Regions from separate parts of the Sphingobacterium ginsenosidimutans genome, predicted to be linked through region 3. Evidence: riboswitches for the same ligand, from Rfam matches in the RefSeq annotation. Region 3 holds a riboswitch; each other region holds the start of a gene.
The links. A riboswitch is a leader RNA that binds a small molecule or an ion and turns the genes downstream of it on or off. The one in region 3 is predicted to bind S-adenosylmethionine.
Positions count from the first base shown of each region.

Region 1: it holds a riboswitch for S-adenosylmethionine, as region 3 does, so the genes downstream of both, ABFX33_RS07770 (5-oxoprolinase) here and ABFX33_RS22020 (methylenetetrahydrofolate reductase) in region 3, are expected to answer to the same signal.
Region 2: it holds a riboswitch for S-adenosylmethionine, as region 3 does, so the genes downstream of both, metE (5-methyltetrahydropteroyltriglutamate--homocysteine S-methyltransferase) here and ABFX33_RS22020 (methylenetetrahydrofolate reductase) in region 3, are expected to answer to the same signal.

Region 1 is NZ_BAAAZK010000002.1:1,872,746-1,878,669, forward strand. Features, by position in the region: gene ABFX33_RS07760 (N-acetylmuramoyl-L-alanine amidase) at 1-234, shown strand, start outside; gene ABFX33_RS07765 (DUF3050 domain-containing protein) at 295-1,059, opposite strand; SAM-I-IV-variant riboswitch at 1,270-1,363, shown strand; gene ABFX33_RS07770 (5-oxoprolinase) at 1,431-1,697, shown strand; gene ABFX33_RS07775 (glycoside hydrolase family 95 protein) at 1,858-4,209, opposite strand; gene ABFX33_RS07780 (sialate O-acetylesterase) at 4,216-5,924, opposite strand, start outside.
Region 2 is NZ_BAAAZK010000010.1:250,258-256,181, forward strand. Features, by position in the region: gene metE (5-methyltetrahydropteroyltriglutamate--homocysteine S-methyltransferase) at 1-1,684, opposite strand, end outside; SAM riboswitch class I at 1,761-1,864, opposite strand; gene ABFX33_RS26010 (response regulator transcription factor) at 2,017-2,706, opposite strand; gene ABFX33_RS26015 (ATP-binding protein) at 2,761-4,590, opposite strand; gene ABFX33_RS26020 (hypothetical protein) at 4,808-5,131, shown strand; gene pyk (pyruvate kinase) at 5,186-5,924, opposite strand, start outside.
Region 3 is NZ_BAAAZK010000008.1:393,560-399,483, forward strand. Features, by position in the region: gene ABFX33_RS22015 (glycosyltransferase family 117 protein) at 1-241, opposite strand, end outside; gene ABFX33_RS22020 (methylenetetrahydrofolate reductase) at 546-1,502, opposite strand; SAM riboswitch class I at 1,574-1,676, opposite strand; gene ABFX33_RS22025 (hypothetical protein) at 1,779-2,630, opposite strand; gene rimM (ribosome maturation factor RimM) at 2,903-3,427, opposite strand; gene ABFX33_RS22035 (30S ribosomal protein S16) at 3,657-4,178, opposite strand; gene ABFX33_RS22040 (hypothetical protein) at 4,256-5,182, opposite strand; gene ABFX33_RS22045 (UvrD-helicase domain-containing protein) at 5,292-5,924, shown strand, end outside.

The DNA.
Region 1 (5,924 bases), on a different contig from region 3:
CCCAAGATACAGGATCAAAGCCGAGAACTTGCGTTCCGTCTCACACAAAATTTAAAAAATCAAGGATTAAGCACGCAGAAACCGGTTGAAAGCCATAATCATGCGATCTTACGGGGAGCAAAAATACCAGCGCTCATTGTTAGCTTAGGGAATATGAATACCTTTTCCAACACATTGGATCCACAATTTATCAGCGCTTTTACCCAAGCCCTAAAAAGGTCTCTGTCGGAATAGTTTTCCGTAAAATTATCAGATCAATTCTTTTTACAAAGAAGCCAAACAATAGAAGATTCCCTATAGGGAATCTTCTATTGCGTTCCAGAGTTCAATGCGCTTTTGAAGCGCCTCTTTACTGACTATTTTCATTTCTTCCCACTTCTCATCATCCTCTTTGGCCAGATCGCTGATCATCTGCATTGCCAAAGGGCCATGCTCATCACCGTCCAAATCAATATGACGTTGGAAATAGTAGATAAAATTATCTAAGCTCGATTCAGGGAAGTTGGTTTTCAGCTCCTGCAAAATGGAGGTAAACATACCCGGGATAAGATCCTCACGACCAAATGTGAAAGCGGCAGCAATTTTATGTACCTCCCCCTCTTCGATCAATTCGAAAGTAAAATTCAGAAAATCTTTGATCCTTTTATCCAAGGTTGTCAATGCAATGGCATCAAAAATACTTTTGGATTTCTTGGCGTTCACGATAAACTTGTTAACCAGGTGCAGGTCTGCCCCCATTTCACTCATTGCGTCCAGATACATTTCAAAATGGCTCAAACGGCGACCATCAATATATTCGTCGGATTCTTCCGCTAATACAATTTCGTTAATCAGATAGCGTGTCGAAGGATGCTCACTTGCAAACCAAGGCAAAGTTGTACAGGTCAATTTAATCTGCAAAGCTTTTAATAAAGACATAAAATCCCATACAGCGTACACATGCCCTTCGGTAAAAGAACGTAGATTCTTGATCGTTTTGATTTTAGGATACAAGGAGTGTTGCAATAATACCTCGCGTTCGGCAGCAATGTATTCGTTAATTTCCGCAATTCTATTCATGCCGCAAAAGTATTGTCTTATCTCTGTTTTTTAAAGTATTTTCGACGAGATTACAGTAACATGATAAATTATCGGGCAAGCTATCCACTTCATAACCAAACCACAGCCAAAAACCCAAACTCACTTTTGCCGGCCTTAGTCTTCTTATCCACACCCAATTACCAAAAAAACAAAAATATTTTTAATATTAAAAAATAATCTACTATATTTGTAGAGTATTCAGAATTGCATGATGCAATACCAACCGAGTGTAGACACCGCGGTGGTAAATTAATACGGGTTTCGACCAAAATAAACGTTATACAACGGTTATTTTCCCCAACAAGATCTGGATACAGTTTATGGTTTAATCCTTTAAATTTTTAAATTGTATGGCTACAACAACAAATCTTTACCAACACTTACTGGAAAAATTCAGCTACTATTCCACAGACGAACTAATACAGCTCAATAACGATACAATCTTGGGACAGGGTTGGGGCTCGGCCAAAGCGACCTTTCGGACAGCGCTGCTCAGTACTTTCTCCAAAAGAGGACTGGATCTATCCAACATCATTTCCAAGGAAGACGGTTTTACCTCAGTGAAGCATGTCCCTGTACGTTTGGAACACAATGTATTGATTCCATTGCAATCTTAAGACAGCAGTCATAGCACTTTCAGCGTAAAAGCACCGACTACCGTCTTGTCTTTTCTGTTTTTCATATTTACATGTAATTGTGAATAACACATGTTTATGCAATGAGATTTTTAAGACAAAAGGATCCCCGGCCTGCAAAAATTGCAGACTAGGGATCCTTTTATTTTTCTTTTGTATGATAGGCGACCCAGTTATGATCTATACATACCTGAAGTTGTTGTGATTTGGGTGAATAAATCTGATAATTCAGTATTTTACCATCTTTCCATTCCATGTCTATGGTATGATTTCCTTTGATGCGCATTCCCCTGACCTGACCTTCTTTTTTCCAGGCTTCAGGGATTGCTGGCAGGAGATACACACTGTCCTTATGCGACTGCACCAGCATCTCAGCGATACCAGCTGCTCCACCAAAATTACCATCAATCTGGAAAGGTGGCCCGGCAGTTAACAAATTTGCATAAACACCGCCCCCAGCGCCATAATTGATATGTGTATCGACACGTGGTGTCATCAGCTGCCGAAATAATTTATAGGCACGCTCGCCTTCATGCAATCTGGTCCAAAACAGTAGTTTATGGGCAATGGCCCAGCTCGGCCCATCATCTCCTCGTACATTCAGACTCTTTTTAGCGGCTAGCTGCCAGTCTGGATGTTCGTCATAACGGATCAGATAGCCTGGATACAAACCATACAAATGCGAGATATGCCGATGCTGCGGATCAACTTCTTCATAATCTTCGATCCATTCCATGATACGGCCATCTTTGGCTAGCTGCACTGCCGGTGCTAAGCGTTTCAATTGCGCTGAAACATTCGTTAAAAAAGGATCCGATTGTTTGCCTAATAATGCTGCCGCATGGATGACATTTTCAAATAATTCGCGTACGATCTGATTATCTATCGTTGGTCCCATCGTGACGTTTGCCTGGTGGCCATTAGGAAGCTTAAAGGAATTTTCGGGAGATACCGATGGCGAAGTCAACAACCAACCTTTACCGGGGTATTCAGTCAGGGCGCTGGCGTAAAACTGTGCCGCGCCATAGAGTATTGGGTATATCCGTCGCAGATAGTCCATATCTTCGCTATAAAGGTAATGTTCCCACAGATTATTGCACAGCCAGCCCGAGCCTGCATTGGCAATGCCCCAAGAAGCGGATTCCCCCGGCTCGGTATAGCCCCACACGTTGGTGATCACATGAGCCACCCAGCCCGGTGCGTTATAGTACGCTTTCGCGGTCTTTGCTCCTGGCGCCATAAGGCCTTCCACAAGACTCACCAACGGTTCATTGAGTTCACCCAAATTGGCCGCTCCCAGGTGCCAATGGTTCATTTGCACATTGATATCCAGGTGATAATCCCCATTCCAGGGTGTCTGAATCTGATTTGCCCATAGCCCTTGTAAATTCGGTGGCAGCAGACCTAAACGCGTACTGCTAATACTAAGGTAGCGACCATACTGATAAAATAAGGCTGCCAGCCCCGGATCCTGATCCGGTTCTTTACCGAAAGCCAGCAAACGTTGGTCGGTCGGTAAATTATCTTTCGAGCGGCCAAGACTGAGCGACAAACGGTTGAACTTTGTTGAATAGTTTTGTAGATGTTCGGCATATAGCTTGGCATAGGATTTTTTTAAAGCCTTTGTTAAAGTTTCGGTTGTTGTACGCTCAAAATCCTTGCCTTTAAAATCGGTATCTGTCGCCACATAAATCAGTACTTCGTCAGCCTGTTGAATGACAATAGATTGCCCTTGTACAAGCTGTTTTCCACCTTTAACTTGCGCCCGGACACGTGTTTTAAACTGCATACCTTTACCGTCCACACCATTATCCAATTGTCCCATCAAAATGAGCTCGCCATCTTTGGTCGTAGCAGTCGCCCTTTCGGGACGGTCGATCTTGATTGCTAGGTTTATCTGCCCTTTTTTGCTACTCTGTAGACGAATAATACCCACATCGTCTGCAAAGCTTGTCCAATATTCCCGGTTATATTTTACGCCTTTGAGCTCATAGCTCGTTTTTACCAGAGCCTTTTCAATATCCAGCTCGCGGCGATAGTTTTGTACCGCAGCAAGAGCTGTTTTTCCATCAAATGCAAGCGTCAAATTGCCAAGAACTTGATAACAGCCCCATTGCTTACCACCCGATCCCGGGCCTTTGCAGATGAAATGTTGGTCAATCAATCCCTGAGCGAGGTCATTTTTCCCGTTTTTGATCAGGTTTCGAATGCTATCCAAGTACCTACTGGCTTCATAATTATTGGCATCCTGAGGGCTTCCCGACCATAGTGTAATATCGTTGAGTACAATATGTTCATTTATTAAGCCACCGTCGGGCATCATACCGATCTTTCCGTTACCTAGGGGCAAGGTCTCCTCCCATTGCTTTGCCGGCTGCTGATACCAGAGTTTGCTCCCCTGCTCCTGCCCAAATAACTTGCCCGAAAAAAAGAAAACCATTAGCGTGTAAAGTAACTTACCTTTCCGAAGGTTTATTTTTGATGATCTATTCATGTCCCCTTAGTTTTTTGTCCAGTCATCTGTCCGAAAAGGAGATCCGGCGATCCCAGCATCATTATACAAAGTCAGGTCCGGGTTATCGGCCCAGCCGTAACGCACTGCCACCGGCGACAGCACTTCTTTGGCAGATACGATCAGCTTATTTCCCACCTGTTTGACCTCAGCGGGGTAAAAGACCTGATCTGCGCCAGCAATGGTAAAACTACCTTTCAGTTTATCCGCATCTTTCAACACCAGTTTTTTGCCCATGGGGTTAAAGCTGAGCTGCATCTCTGTTCCCTTTGTGATCCAATGTTCGAGAACAGGCCCCGAATAAGGGATCTTCTTTCCATAAAGCTGCGCTGTTGCAATCCAGCCTAGCCTTCTACCGACATCCTGTTTATTTTTTGGATGAATATCCACTACATCACCGATATCAGCAATAACAGCCATACCTGTGTAAGGCAGTTTGAGCGTTTGCCGCTGCGCCTCTCGTAATCTCGCCCAGGAAGAAGATTGCGGTGCCGACTTCTTCTCCTTATAATTTGCCAATTGCACAAAATAAAAAGGCATCTTTTCGTTGTTCCACTGTTGGCGCCAGCCCTGAATCAGCGCTGGCAACAGTTGCTCGTAAGGTGCATCTTTTGAATCAGCATTACTTTCTCCCTGATACCAAATAGCTCCTTTTATTTTAAGATCCACAAAAGGTTTAACCATAGCATTGTAGAGTACAGTCGGTCTATTGGGGCCCTCCATCGCGTTAGGCTTTGCGGGCAGCTTAGTCAGATCATAACCTACTTTGCATTTCCAGTCTCCAACGAGAGAAATCTGCTCCCCATTCGGTCCTTCCAGTCGTGGCTGTTCTGTACCGCCATATATTCCTCCGTCTCCAGCGCCATCAAATACCCGAACGGCAATATGCAACAGGCCACCATTGTTTGCCGCTGCAGGCACAGTATATTTCCGAATCTGGTTGTAACCGACAGTTTCGCCCACCTTTGTGCCATTGACATAGGTGATATCATTATCGTCTATCGCTCCCAAAATCAACTTGAGGGGTTTACCCTGCCAATGTGCCGGCAGCGCAACGTCTTTGCCAAAATAAACGACACCGTCCATACCCGGAAACAGGTTTTGGTCAAAAAAGCTGGGAATTGTAATCGTAGACCAGGTACTTTTATCCAATTGTGGCGCAAACCACTCGCCCTGCGTTGCTGTCTTCACCTGATCCTGCTGTTCGGCGACGCGATTCCATTCTGCCAAATCCTTCGCATAGACTTCCTGTGCATCTGGGCGTTGGATTTTTTCGATGGCCGCCGTATAGATTGAAAACGGTGTAAGTGCCTCTCGGCTCATCCAGGCTTCAATAATTGTTCCGCCCCAGGAAGAATGGATCAAACCGATGGGGATTCCTGTTTTCTCGTAGATCTCACGTGCAAAAAAATAGGCCGTCGCCGAAAACTCTGGAATACTTTGTGGCGTTACAGGATTCCATCCACCAGACTCAACCTTAACTGCTGTACTAGGTTGATTGGCCGTTGCTTTTGGAATCTGCAAAATGCGAATATTGGGGAAGTTGGCTGCTTTGATTTCCTGCCCGAAGTTATTGATCTTACCCCAACCCGCCAGGGGCATTTCCATATTTGATTGCCCCGAACAGAACCAGACTTCACCGATCAAAATATTATTTAGGATCAATTGATCCCCATCATTGATTGTAATTTGGTAGG
Region 2 (5,924 bases), on a different contig from region 3:
GGTTTGTCAATGATTGAGCGTATGAAGACCAACGTACAGTCATATCTTCTGGACGGTATACATCTCCATAAATAATTGGAGGTTTCACACAACGTGAACCATAGGATTGTACCCAACCGTTTTGTGTAAATGCATATCCAGCTAGTTGCTCACCGAAGTATTCAACCATGTCATTACGTTCGAACTCACCGTGAACCAATACATCGATATCCAGTTGCTCTTGAAGACGGATTGTATTTTCAGTTTCTTCAGCAATTGCTTTATCGTACTCTTCCTGTGTGATCGATCCCTTTTTCAGATCAGCTCTCCATTTACGCACATCTTTTGTTTGTGGGAAAGAACCGATTGTTGTCGTAGGGAATGCTGGCAAGTTGAATTTCGCTTGTTGTGCCGCTTTACGGTCAGCAAAAACTGACGTACGTTTTGCATCATCATCAGTAATGTTGCTTGTACGTGTTTTAACTTCTGGTTTGTGGATCAACGGAGAAGTACGACGGCTTTCTGCTGCAGCTTTGTTTGCTTCGAAACGTTTTGTTGTTTCTGCATCAACTTCGCCTTCTGCTAAGACTGCTAGATCTTTTACCTCTGCTAATTTTTGTTTTGCGAATGCTAACCAGTTTTTAACTGCAGCAGGCAATGATTGCTCATTATGCTCATTATCTAAGTCAAAAGGAACATGCAGTAAAGAGGAAGAAGGAGCAATCCAAACGCGGTCTTTGCCTAATGCATCAACTGCTTGTTTGATTTTAACCAATGATTTTTCGTAATCGTTTTTCCAGATGTTACGGCCTTCAACAATACCTAAAGATAATGTCAATGAAGCTGGAACTTTAGCCAAAACGGTATCCAATTGGTTTTCTCCACGTACTAAATCCAAGTGTAATGCATGGATCGGTAAGTTAACCGCGATATCTTCGTTGTCTTTTAAAGCTTCGAAGTAAGTTGTCGCGATCAATTTGATGTTTTTGGCAGCAGCAGCCAATTTCTCGAACGTAGGTTGGTATAATGCTTTTACTTTTGCATCTAAATCCAAAGCCAAGAAAGGCTCGTCGATCTGAACATATTGTGCACCAGCTTCTGCCAATTTAGACAAGATTTGCTCATATACAGGAACTAATTTGTCCAATAGGTCGATACGGTCGAAACCAGCTTCTTTTTCTTTACCGATCAAAAGGTAAGTGATTGGGCCTAATAAAACAGGTTTTGTCTCAATACCCAATGATTTTGCCTCGTTGTATTCATTTAAGAATTTCTCAGAAGTCAATTTGAACTCTTGATCTTTTGTGAATTCAGGAACCATATAGTGGTAGTTGGTATCTAACCACTTGGTCATTTCCATTGCAGTAACATCGATTCCTTCTTGTTGGAAACCGCGTGCCATTGCAAAATATAAGTCTAAGCTGTAGTTGTTGTCTACTTTATTCAATAAAGAATGGTAACGAGCAGGAATTGCACCAACGGTAAGGGTTAAATCCAATACTTGATCGTAAAAAGAGAAGTCGTTGGAAGGGATCAAATCTATTCCAGCATCTTTTTGTGTTTTCCAATTGCCTTCACGAATTTTTTTTGCTGTGTCCAATAATTCCTCAACAGAAGATTTTTTAGCCCAATAGGCCTCATTGGCTTTTTTCAATTCGCGGAACGCGCCCACACGAGGGTAACCTAAATTGTTAGTCAATAACATAATAATGTTTTTAATATTTCTTTTCAACTATATTTCTTGCTAGAGAGAGAAGGACACACTAGAATTCGGTGACTTCGGCTTATCATTCCCATATCAAGTAGGGTAGAATTTAGCACCTTGTCAAGGGACAGGTTGCTAAGGCTTCATCGGGTCTATTCCCTCTGCCTTTCTCTATAAGCGATGCTAAGTTAGAACATTTCTTTTTGATATGCAAATTTTTTATAAAAGTGCACCTATTTTTTTTATTCTACTAAGGATAGAAATGTTTTATTTCTTTCTTTTCATTGGAAAGGAGGGTGAAATCACGCATTGGTATCTCACCCTCTATGCCTTTAACTCACCAGGAGTTTGTAACCTTTACCGTGGACATTGACGATTTCAACCTTGCTGTCTTCTCTTAGGTATTTACGAAGTTTACTCAGGAATACGTCCATACTTCTACCTGTGAAGTAATTGTCGTCATGCCATATTTTTAATAAAGCTTCTTCCCGGGTCAATACATCATTCTTTTTTAAACAAAGTAGGCGAAGCAATTCAGCCTCTTTTGTCGATAGTTTTTGCATTTGACCCTTGTAGGAAATCTGCTGACTCGTATAATCGAAGAAGTAATCTCCAATTTCAAACTTATCTGCAACTACTTCATCCTCTTTATCTCTGACACTCCGTTTCAATAAAGCATTTATCCGAAGAAGTAATTCCTCAACACGGAAAGGTTTTGTGATGTAATCATCGCCACCCAATTCAAACGCTTCTGTCTTGTCCTCCATCATGCCTTTTGCAGTGGCGAAGATAATCGGTACGGTGCTATTTGTTTTTCTGATCTCACGGCCCACGGTAAAACCGTCTTTTTTTGGCATCATGACATCGAAAATGCATAAATCATAATCATTTTTTTTGAACTGAGAAACGGCTTCATCCCCGTCAATACAGAGCGTAACGTCAAATTTTCCCTTTAATTCGAGATAGTCCTTTAAAAGATCCCCCAAATTGGGATCATCCTCTGCTAATAATATCTTTTGCATAATGAATCTATTAATTTTCACTAATGTTCCCTGAATATACAAAAAAGGAACGTGTTATTTTTTTACGGGCAAAATTACTTCAAAGGTTGTGCCCTTATCTTTCTCACTTTTTACGGTGATTCTTCCATTGAGTCTTCTCAAAATATCCTGAACATAACTTAAGCCCAGACCAAAACCTTTAACGTTGTGTACATTTCCGGTGGGGATACGATAAAATTGATCGAATATCTTTTGGAGGTGATCTCTGCTCATACCAATTCCGTTGTCGGCGATGGTGATAACAATGTTATCGCCAATATTTTTGGAACTGATATTGACATGTAGATCTCCTTTACTATACTTAATCGCATTGTCCATTAGGTTGTAAAATACATTGGAGAAATGCAGTTCATCCCCAACAACAATATCTTTTGTTGCCGCGAGATCGACACTGAATTTTCCGCCGATATTCTGCATCCGAAGCTGCATACTGTCTGTGACAGCGGCTACGAGGTCATTGATATGCACATCTTCGCGATCGAGTTTCAGTGTTTCTTTCTCCAGTTTTGCTAAGTCTAATACGCGTTCGATATGATTCCCGAGGCGAACATTCTCATCGTAGATGATATTGGCCAATTTCTGCACGCGTTTGTGGTCCGCATTGATATCAGGATCCTTAAGTGATTCACTGGCGATCATGATCGTGGCCACAGGAGTTTTAAACTCATGGGTCATATTATTGATGAAGTCAGTTTTCATCTCAGATACCTTCTTTTGTCTAAAGATAATGATGAGTGTATAGGCAAAACATCCGACCAATAGAAACAAAAGTGTGAGCATAGGAAGTAGCAAGTAGCTCATATTGTCTGCTATGATCGCTTTTTTGTTCGGGAAGTATATGGTCAGCTTCCCTGGGGCAGCACCAACATCACCTTTAAATAACGCTGTAGAATACTTTGTGGTATTTATGGGATTATTTAGTTCGGCCTCATTGAGAATATTATTTAGCAAAATATTGCTGGTGCTCCATATCTCGATATTAAAAGGTGCTTTGATGTCACGATGGATCAATTCTTCTTTTAGGAGTTCCTGAACAATAATAATATTCAACCGATCCTTAAGCGGTCTTTTCGCCAGCTCCATTCCGATAGCGACATCTTCGATGTAGTCCGCCTTTTTACCACCAAGCATGGCGACAGAGTCGTAAACATTGAAGCCATAGCCTGCATTTTTTTTCGACAGTTTATTTAATTTGGTTTCTAGCTCAAAAATTCGTTTAGATAGTTTTGGATTAGATCTTGGGGGGAGAGCTACGATACTCTTTCCAAGTAATCGCTTGAAATCATCAATATGGACAATTAAAAACCGTGTACTGTCATCTTTGGCTTCAATTCGTGGAATTGTTTTTGTTGCTGAAACGATAACGTCTTCTTGATAATATAGCCCATTTGTGGGAGTCTTGACAATGTTGATTTCAACCAAATCCTGATATTGTGTTCTTTTAACATAAGTTTCGTAAAACCAGTTTTCAATGTTAATAATATTTGGATAGGTTGCTTTTAATCTATCTTCTTCTAATTTATATTTTTGATAGATCTGCTCCAGTTTGCCTCTTAGATTCTCAATTTGAGTTTGAAGCTGGAGCTGCTCGGTCAATTGTTGTTGCTTTGCCTGCTCCTGTTTGGATTTTTCGATATTACGCTCCTGTTGTACTTTCGCGAAATCGACAACTTCACGTCGCTCGAGTTTTCCGGCAACAGCAGTAAGTGCAGCATTGACCGACTCGTCAAAGAGCTGTGACTTTTGACGGTAGGAATCTCTCAGGAAATAGAATTGCATAGCCAATACGCCGATTAGTGCCAAAGACATTAGTCCAATGATTAATACAATACTATTTTTCTTCATGAAATTATGTTTTGCAAATATATATTTTCAATAGCATCAGGAGCTCATTACATCCTGTGATTCTAAGCCATTCCCACATCCCATCTGCTGCTTTACTTGAATTGTTACAAATATAAAGATGCTAACTTGTTTTGGAGTTGTTTTAACAATGTTTAACAGCAATTGCTTTAAATCTTGGTTATGTTGTTGTAAATTAGAAGTTAAAATAGATTATGTTATGAAAACTTATGTATTATCATTGGCATTATCTTTTACAGTCGGGATTGCTTTCGGTCAGATCAAACTAAAAGAGCATCGTCCGTTACTGCAGGATAAACAATCCAAGATGCCAGTCCTTGGATTAGATACCACATCGGCTAAGTATAATATGCCTGTTCAGAAATTCAAAAAGTTGGATGGTCTGGCACCTATGCCGGGAACAGAAAAATCGCCCAAGAAAAGGAAATCACAACAGGATACATTGCGGTTTAGGCTGTTGGAAGATAGTTTGAAAGTAAAAGATTTCAAATTAAAGATTGACTCCCTATACCCTAAGAAATAAAAAAGAAAGGCATTCTCACGATGAGAATGCCTTTCTTTTTTATGATCCTATTTCTTACAACTGAGAAACACGGATTGTATTTGTTTTACCTTTTTCAATTAACGGAGTTGATGCTGTATTGATGATAATTGATCCCGGTTTAACATAGTTGTTTTTTACAATAAATCTATTGACATCATGGATCGAGCCATCTGTGCTCTCAAATTTGTCGTAGATAAATGTTTTTACACCCCAAAGCAAACTCAATTGTTTCAATAGTTTCTGTGTGCCTGTGAATACCAAGATATCTACATTCGGTCTATAACTTGTAATTTCAAATGCTGTTGCTCCAGAGGAAGTCAACACAGCGATTGCTGAAGCATTTGTTTTTTGAGCAAGATAAACTGAAGAAGCGCAAATCGCGTCTGGAATAAGTGTTCCATCGTGGATTTCACTAACTTTCTCATTATAATAAGGATAAGAAGTTTGTTCCACGTGGATAATAATCTTACTCATCGTTTCGATTACAATCTCAGGGAATTCACCCACAGAAGTCTCACCACTTAACATCACTGCATCTGCACCATCCAATACTGAATTGGCTACATCGTTTACTTCAGCACGAGTAGGACGAGGTGTTGTAATCATGCTCTCTAGCATTTGCGTAGCAATAATTACAGGTTTTGAAAGGTCTCTACATTTTTGGACAATGATCTTCTGAAGTCCTGGTACCTCTTCCATTGGAAGTTCAACACCCAAGTCACCACGAGCAACCATGACAGCGTCGGTAGCTTCGATGATTGCATCAATGTTT
Region 3 (5,924 bases):
CAATATTCATCCAGTAAGCGACTTGCCCTGTATTACCGAAAGCCAGATTGGAAAAAACATTCTGAATAAGTAGAAATAGCGGGGCACCAGGTTGATGTGCCACCTCAAGTTTGTACGCGCAGGCGATAAATTCACCACAATCCCACCAGCTCACGGTCTTTTCAACAGTAGCAATGTAGACAACAGTAGCAATGAGGCCACAGGCCAAACCAAATAGCGAGTTTAATTTATTATACGTCATAAGGACAATTGGTCTATATCTTAGTTCCTTTTAGTACCTCAAATTAAATAGTTATCTCGATTTAAAAATGTTAATTAACACTATTTAACACTACTGTTTAACAAAAAATATTTTTTGAAAGAGAGCACTTCTATAGTGAAAAGAGAAATGCTGGTTTTGAAAGCAGGGGTAATGGCAAACTTCATCTCAAAAGCTGCATATGGCCATGGAATAAAAGAGGATTCAATTCACAAGTACAAAGCAGTATACCGTCGATAGAAGTAATAAAAAAGCGAGGGGTTTTCCCTCGCTCCTCTTGTATTTTTTAGGCTAACTTCTCGACAATCTTTTTCGTTGGCCCAGGATTACTCATGGTATAAAAGTGCAATACTGGAGCACCAAATTTTATCAGCTCCTGACATTGTTGCACAAGCCATTCTTCACCTACTTGCCTTACATCAGCATTGGTTTTACATGCTGCGACAGCATCACTCAATTCCTCAGGAATATCCAGGTGGAAAATTCTTGGCAAAGTAACCAGTTGCTTTTTGGTCGTCAATGGTTTGAGTCCCGGAATGATAGGCACATGGATTCCATTGTCCCGGCATTTGGTCACAAATTCCTTATATTTCTCCACGTTAAAGAACATCTGAGTTACAATAAACTCAGCACCCATATCCACTTTTTGCTTCAGATATTTAAAATCAGTATTGAAATTAGGAGATTCAAAATGCTTCTCCGGATATCCTGCGACACCGATACAAAAATCGGTTTTTTCAGATGTGATAATATCTTCGTGAAGATACTTTCCTTTATTCATATCCGTTACCTGTTGCAATAGATCCGTTGCAAAAGCATGTCCGCCTTCACTTGGAATAAAATCAGCATCTCCTTTGCGTGCATCACCTCGTAATACCAATACGTTATCGATACCCAAGAAATTTAAGTCGATCAAGGCATTTTCAGTTTCCTCTTTGGTAAAGCCACCACATATCAGATGGGGCACTGCGTCCACTTTATACTTATTCATGATCGCAGCACAGATCGCCACCGTTCCTGGTCGCTTACGATAAGATACACGTTCCAACAGCCCGCTTGCATGTTCCTTATAGATATAATCTTCCCGATGATAGGTTACATCAATAAAGGGCGGTTTAAATTCCATCAGTTCATCCATTGTCTTAAAAATACTTTGGATGCCCTGTCCCTTTGCAGGAGGCAATAGCTCAAAAGAAAACAATGTTTTTCCTTTAGCATTCTGGATATGGTCGATAATCTTCATTAAAAAACTGTTTTAAGTTTGGGTTGGCTTACATCGAAACGCACAAGTCGAGGATATGTCTATCTGCATGTAACTTATCTTTCCCACATGGAGCAGGGTAGAATTTAGCACCTTGAACAATACAGGTTGCTAAGGCTTCACTGGGTCTAGTCCCTCGGCCTTTCTCTATAAGCGTTGCTAATATCGTCTTAAAAAATCAAACAACAAAAACATTTTTTCGAAAAGCTATAAATTATAGTAACAAAGCTGTCTTTTTTCCAGATCTTCCCATACAAATTATTTCAAAGTTGAAAGAGAATTACGTAGATTCTTTAAATAGAATGTGATCAGCAGTAAGCCAGAGACACTATATTTCTCCTTCTCTCCATAATTAAACCCATCCATTAAATATTTATAGGCAACCAATGCATTCTCCTCATTGTAAAACAGCTCTTTCCATGAGACAGGAACATCTTCCCATTGTTTTAATACAATGCCATTTTGCGCATAAGTAATTGGAGATTCAACCCCATCTATCTTATAATCACTATGGACGCCAGAATTTGAGATGTGCTGAAAGTATGCTATAGAATAATCTAAAAAGTTTAATGCGCGGGCCTTTACCTCTTGATCATTTTCAGCACTTGTCGGAATATTACGCCAAAGATTGACTACACTATCAAATTTACTAGGCTGCTCGCGAAGTGGTGTTTTGTCTAATTCGAAATTGAGAAACAACCGTTCCGTATTTGGCAAATGGGCTGAATTGAATTGGGAGAAATCACCTTTCAATTGTATGAAATTCTTTTTTACTTGAATTATATCCAAAGAGATGGTTCCCTTTTTATCATCCACCAATTCAATTTTATTCCCTTCAAATCTATATCTGCCATAGAGCAAGATATCACCTATCGCAAGGACAAATTGTCCCTTATCCCGAAGGGAGAGAAAAGAACGATAATGAAGCGGATGATCGCAATATGCATCAGGTTCAATATTTAGCGGATCCTTAGCTTTGGCCTCTAGGTAGCCGTCATTGGTATAACCGCAAATAACTTGATAATTTCCGATCGGAAATTCTTTGTTCTTCCCAAAGAAAGCACAAGAGGATAAGAATATCGTTGAAATAATTAGCAGTAATAGTTTCAAGACAGATCGTTTATAGTGGTCAATATATTGATTATTCAGTACCAATTTAAACAAAATCCATCAGAGTAAGAGATCCCTGACTGTCCCAAAACAAAAATTTTGTCAGATGAAGCGAAATATGATTTAAAACCTCAACTTATTGAATCGAAAAAGGTCTAAATTCCTTTACGAACTTAGACCTTTTTCATTCAAATTTATGGGAATTAAGAACGATGCTCTAAAGTAAATCCCGATTTGCAATCAGGGATAATTTACGAGAGGTCCGTCCACTTTTATTCTTTATAAAGATCGACTAGTCCTTCAGGCAATTCTACTTCAATAATCTCCTCTTCACCATCTATGCCAACGATTAAATCATCGGATAGGGGGAACATCAATTCTTTACCATTCATATCAACTGTCGCGACGAATTGCTGTGGAAATTCCTGTACATCCGTAATTTCCCCCAGTTCACCATGGGTTTCATCGATCACCAAAAATCCGATTAAATCCGTATATCTAAAATCATCGGGATCCCGTTCTGGCATTTTATCATTGGGTAGATAAACCTTTTTGTGAACAAGCACCTGTGCCTTGTCGATATGATCAACATCTTCAAATGTCACGTAGGCGGTACTATTTTTCTGCAGTTTTATAGCATCGATAAAATAAGGTACAAGTTTTTTGTTGACCTCCAAAAAGACGACATCTATATCCAAACTCTCATAGTCTTCAAATTCGAAAAACAATTGCATCTCGCCTTTTAGACCTCGCGTTTTGCTGATATAGCCTATATAAAAACTTTGATCGATAGTCATTTTGTAATATTGCGTATTAGGATATTAGTATTGAGATGCTTTTCCTTTCGGCTTCCACTATATATACAGCATCTGTTTTATTTTCACTTTTTTGTATAGCGATAGGATAATATGCTCGGCCTTCTATTTTAAATTAGAGCAATCAGCATCACATTTTAACACATAAACTATTTTATTAAAAAAGCCGGCTCAAGATTGAGTCGGCTTTCTCGAATACTTTATGAAAGAATTAACCTTCAGTTTCTTCTGATGCAGGAGCTTCAGTCTCTTCTGCGGCAGGTTCTTCTGCTACAGGAGCATTTTTAGCAGCTACAGCAGCAGCTTTTTCTTCTTTTTTCTTCGCTTCAGCAGCTAAAGCAGCTTTCTTAGCATCAGCTTTAGATTGAGCTAAACCATCTTTTTTACCAGAGATTCTAGCTTCGTTAGCTTCAGTCCAAGCAGTGAATTTAGCTTCAGCAGCAGTTTCATCAAAAGCACCTTTTTTCACACCACCTTGTAAGTGTTTTTTGTAAAGAACACCTTTGTAAGAAAGGATAGCACGAGCTGTGTCAGTAGGTTGAGCACCTTTATTCATCCAATCCAAAGCTTTTTCAAAATCCAAAACAATAGTTGCAGGATTTGTGTTTGGGTTGTAAGAACCGATACGTTCGATGAATTTACCATCACGTGGAGCGCGAGAATCCGCTACGACTACGTGGTAAAAAGGACGTCCTTTTTTACCATGTCTTTGCAATCTGATTTTAGTTGCCATTTCTTAATTTTATTTTATGTATTCAACATATCCCCCGAGCTTCATACTAGAGGGGATGCAAAGATAGTTATTTTTTTTTATTCATAGACATAATTTAATAAAACTTCGCTGAAAATGACATCTTTAACTCCTTCAAAATCCCCTTTAACAACATAATTCATTGCTGTAGGTTTGCCACTAGCGTCCAAGGTAATTTTTACAGCTGTTTTCTTTGTCCAATCCGGCTGCATTTCCTGATTGGTCCTTCCCTGAATTAGGGCAGAGAAAAAAGCGTTTTCTAAATTTTTGGATACCACCTGATTAATATCAATCGGATTAAACCCCATTTGTTTATAAATAGGATAAAGAGGGTTTAGCGTCGTAGAATATTGAAAAAAAGAGAATAACGTGAATTCAAGTTTAGGGTCTCCGGGATTATTGAAAAGCGGTGAGAAATATAGAAAGCTTTTCAGTTTTTGGATATTATCGCCATTATAGGCAAAAGTCAACTCCTGCTCATCTCCAATTTGTTCATAGAATTTTTCCAGTTTCCGATAGACAATTTTGGAGGGTACAGACATGTTCGAAGTATAAGAATAGCTTGTCAATAATTTATCTTTAATGAGCGATTCAGCGCCTACAGTGTTTATTCCATCTTTAATCGGTGCGCTCTTATTATACAAACTATCAACAAATACACTCTTCAGACGATTCTGTTCGTCCCAATGATAGCTTAAACGCACGATCTTCACCCGTTCAATTCCGCCCGTTTTATCCTGAAGCGCAATACGCGAATAATCCACTCGCCCATTTGCCCCATAATGGAACTGCTGTTCATTTACTTTTGTTACCCACCCTTGGTCATCATATTCAAGTAGATAACTAGTTTCGGCGCCATTTGAAGCGGATAAGGTTGTATTTTTAAATTCGATAAGCCTACTATTATCCTTTTCAGATCCATCTTTTTTACAAGAATAATTAAAGGTAATACATAATAATACAAGGATACCCACTGTATATTTCATAAAACAATAATTTGGTCAATAAATTAGAAGCAAATTAAGTATATTTTTCTCAATTAAAATAATCTTCGGCATTTTTGCCAATTTACATTTTACTTTCTACCTTCATTCCATGAAATCTGTTGCGCCATTAAAAATACTCAAAGCTTCGGCCGGTTCTGGAAAAACCTTTAGTCTGACACTACATTATCTAACATTATTGCTGTCCAATGAAAACAGCTATAAGGAGATATTGGCGGTAACGTTTACCAACAAGGCCACCGCAGAAATGAAAGAGCGCATACTCTCTGTGCTCCACGGCCTAGCTATTGGCGATCCCAGTCCCAAAATCGAAGATTTCAGAAAATTATTGCTGCAGCAACAACCCGATTGGACAAGCTATTTGATCCAGGAGAAATCCTACCGTGTCTACCGTCGGATCTTACACGACTACAGTCATTTTACCATCAGTACGATTGATGGTTTTTCTCAAAAAGTTATCCGTGCTTTCACATACGAACTCAACCTCGATGCGGCCTACAAGATAGAAATGAATGTCAATAAAGTCAAAAATGAATTGACAGTCATGCTCAATCAGTTGTTGGATGAACGCCCCGATCTCCTTGATTGGATCATCGCCTATGCGGAGAAAAAAATAGCCAAAAATGAAAACTGGAACTATCGACAACAATTGATGGGCCTAGCCAATCTTATTTTCTCTGAAAATTTCCAGGAATTTGACAGCTATATTAATTCAGCAAACCCA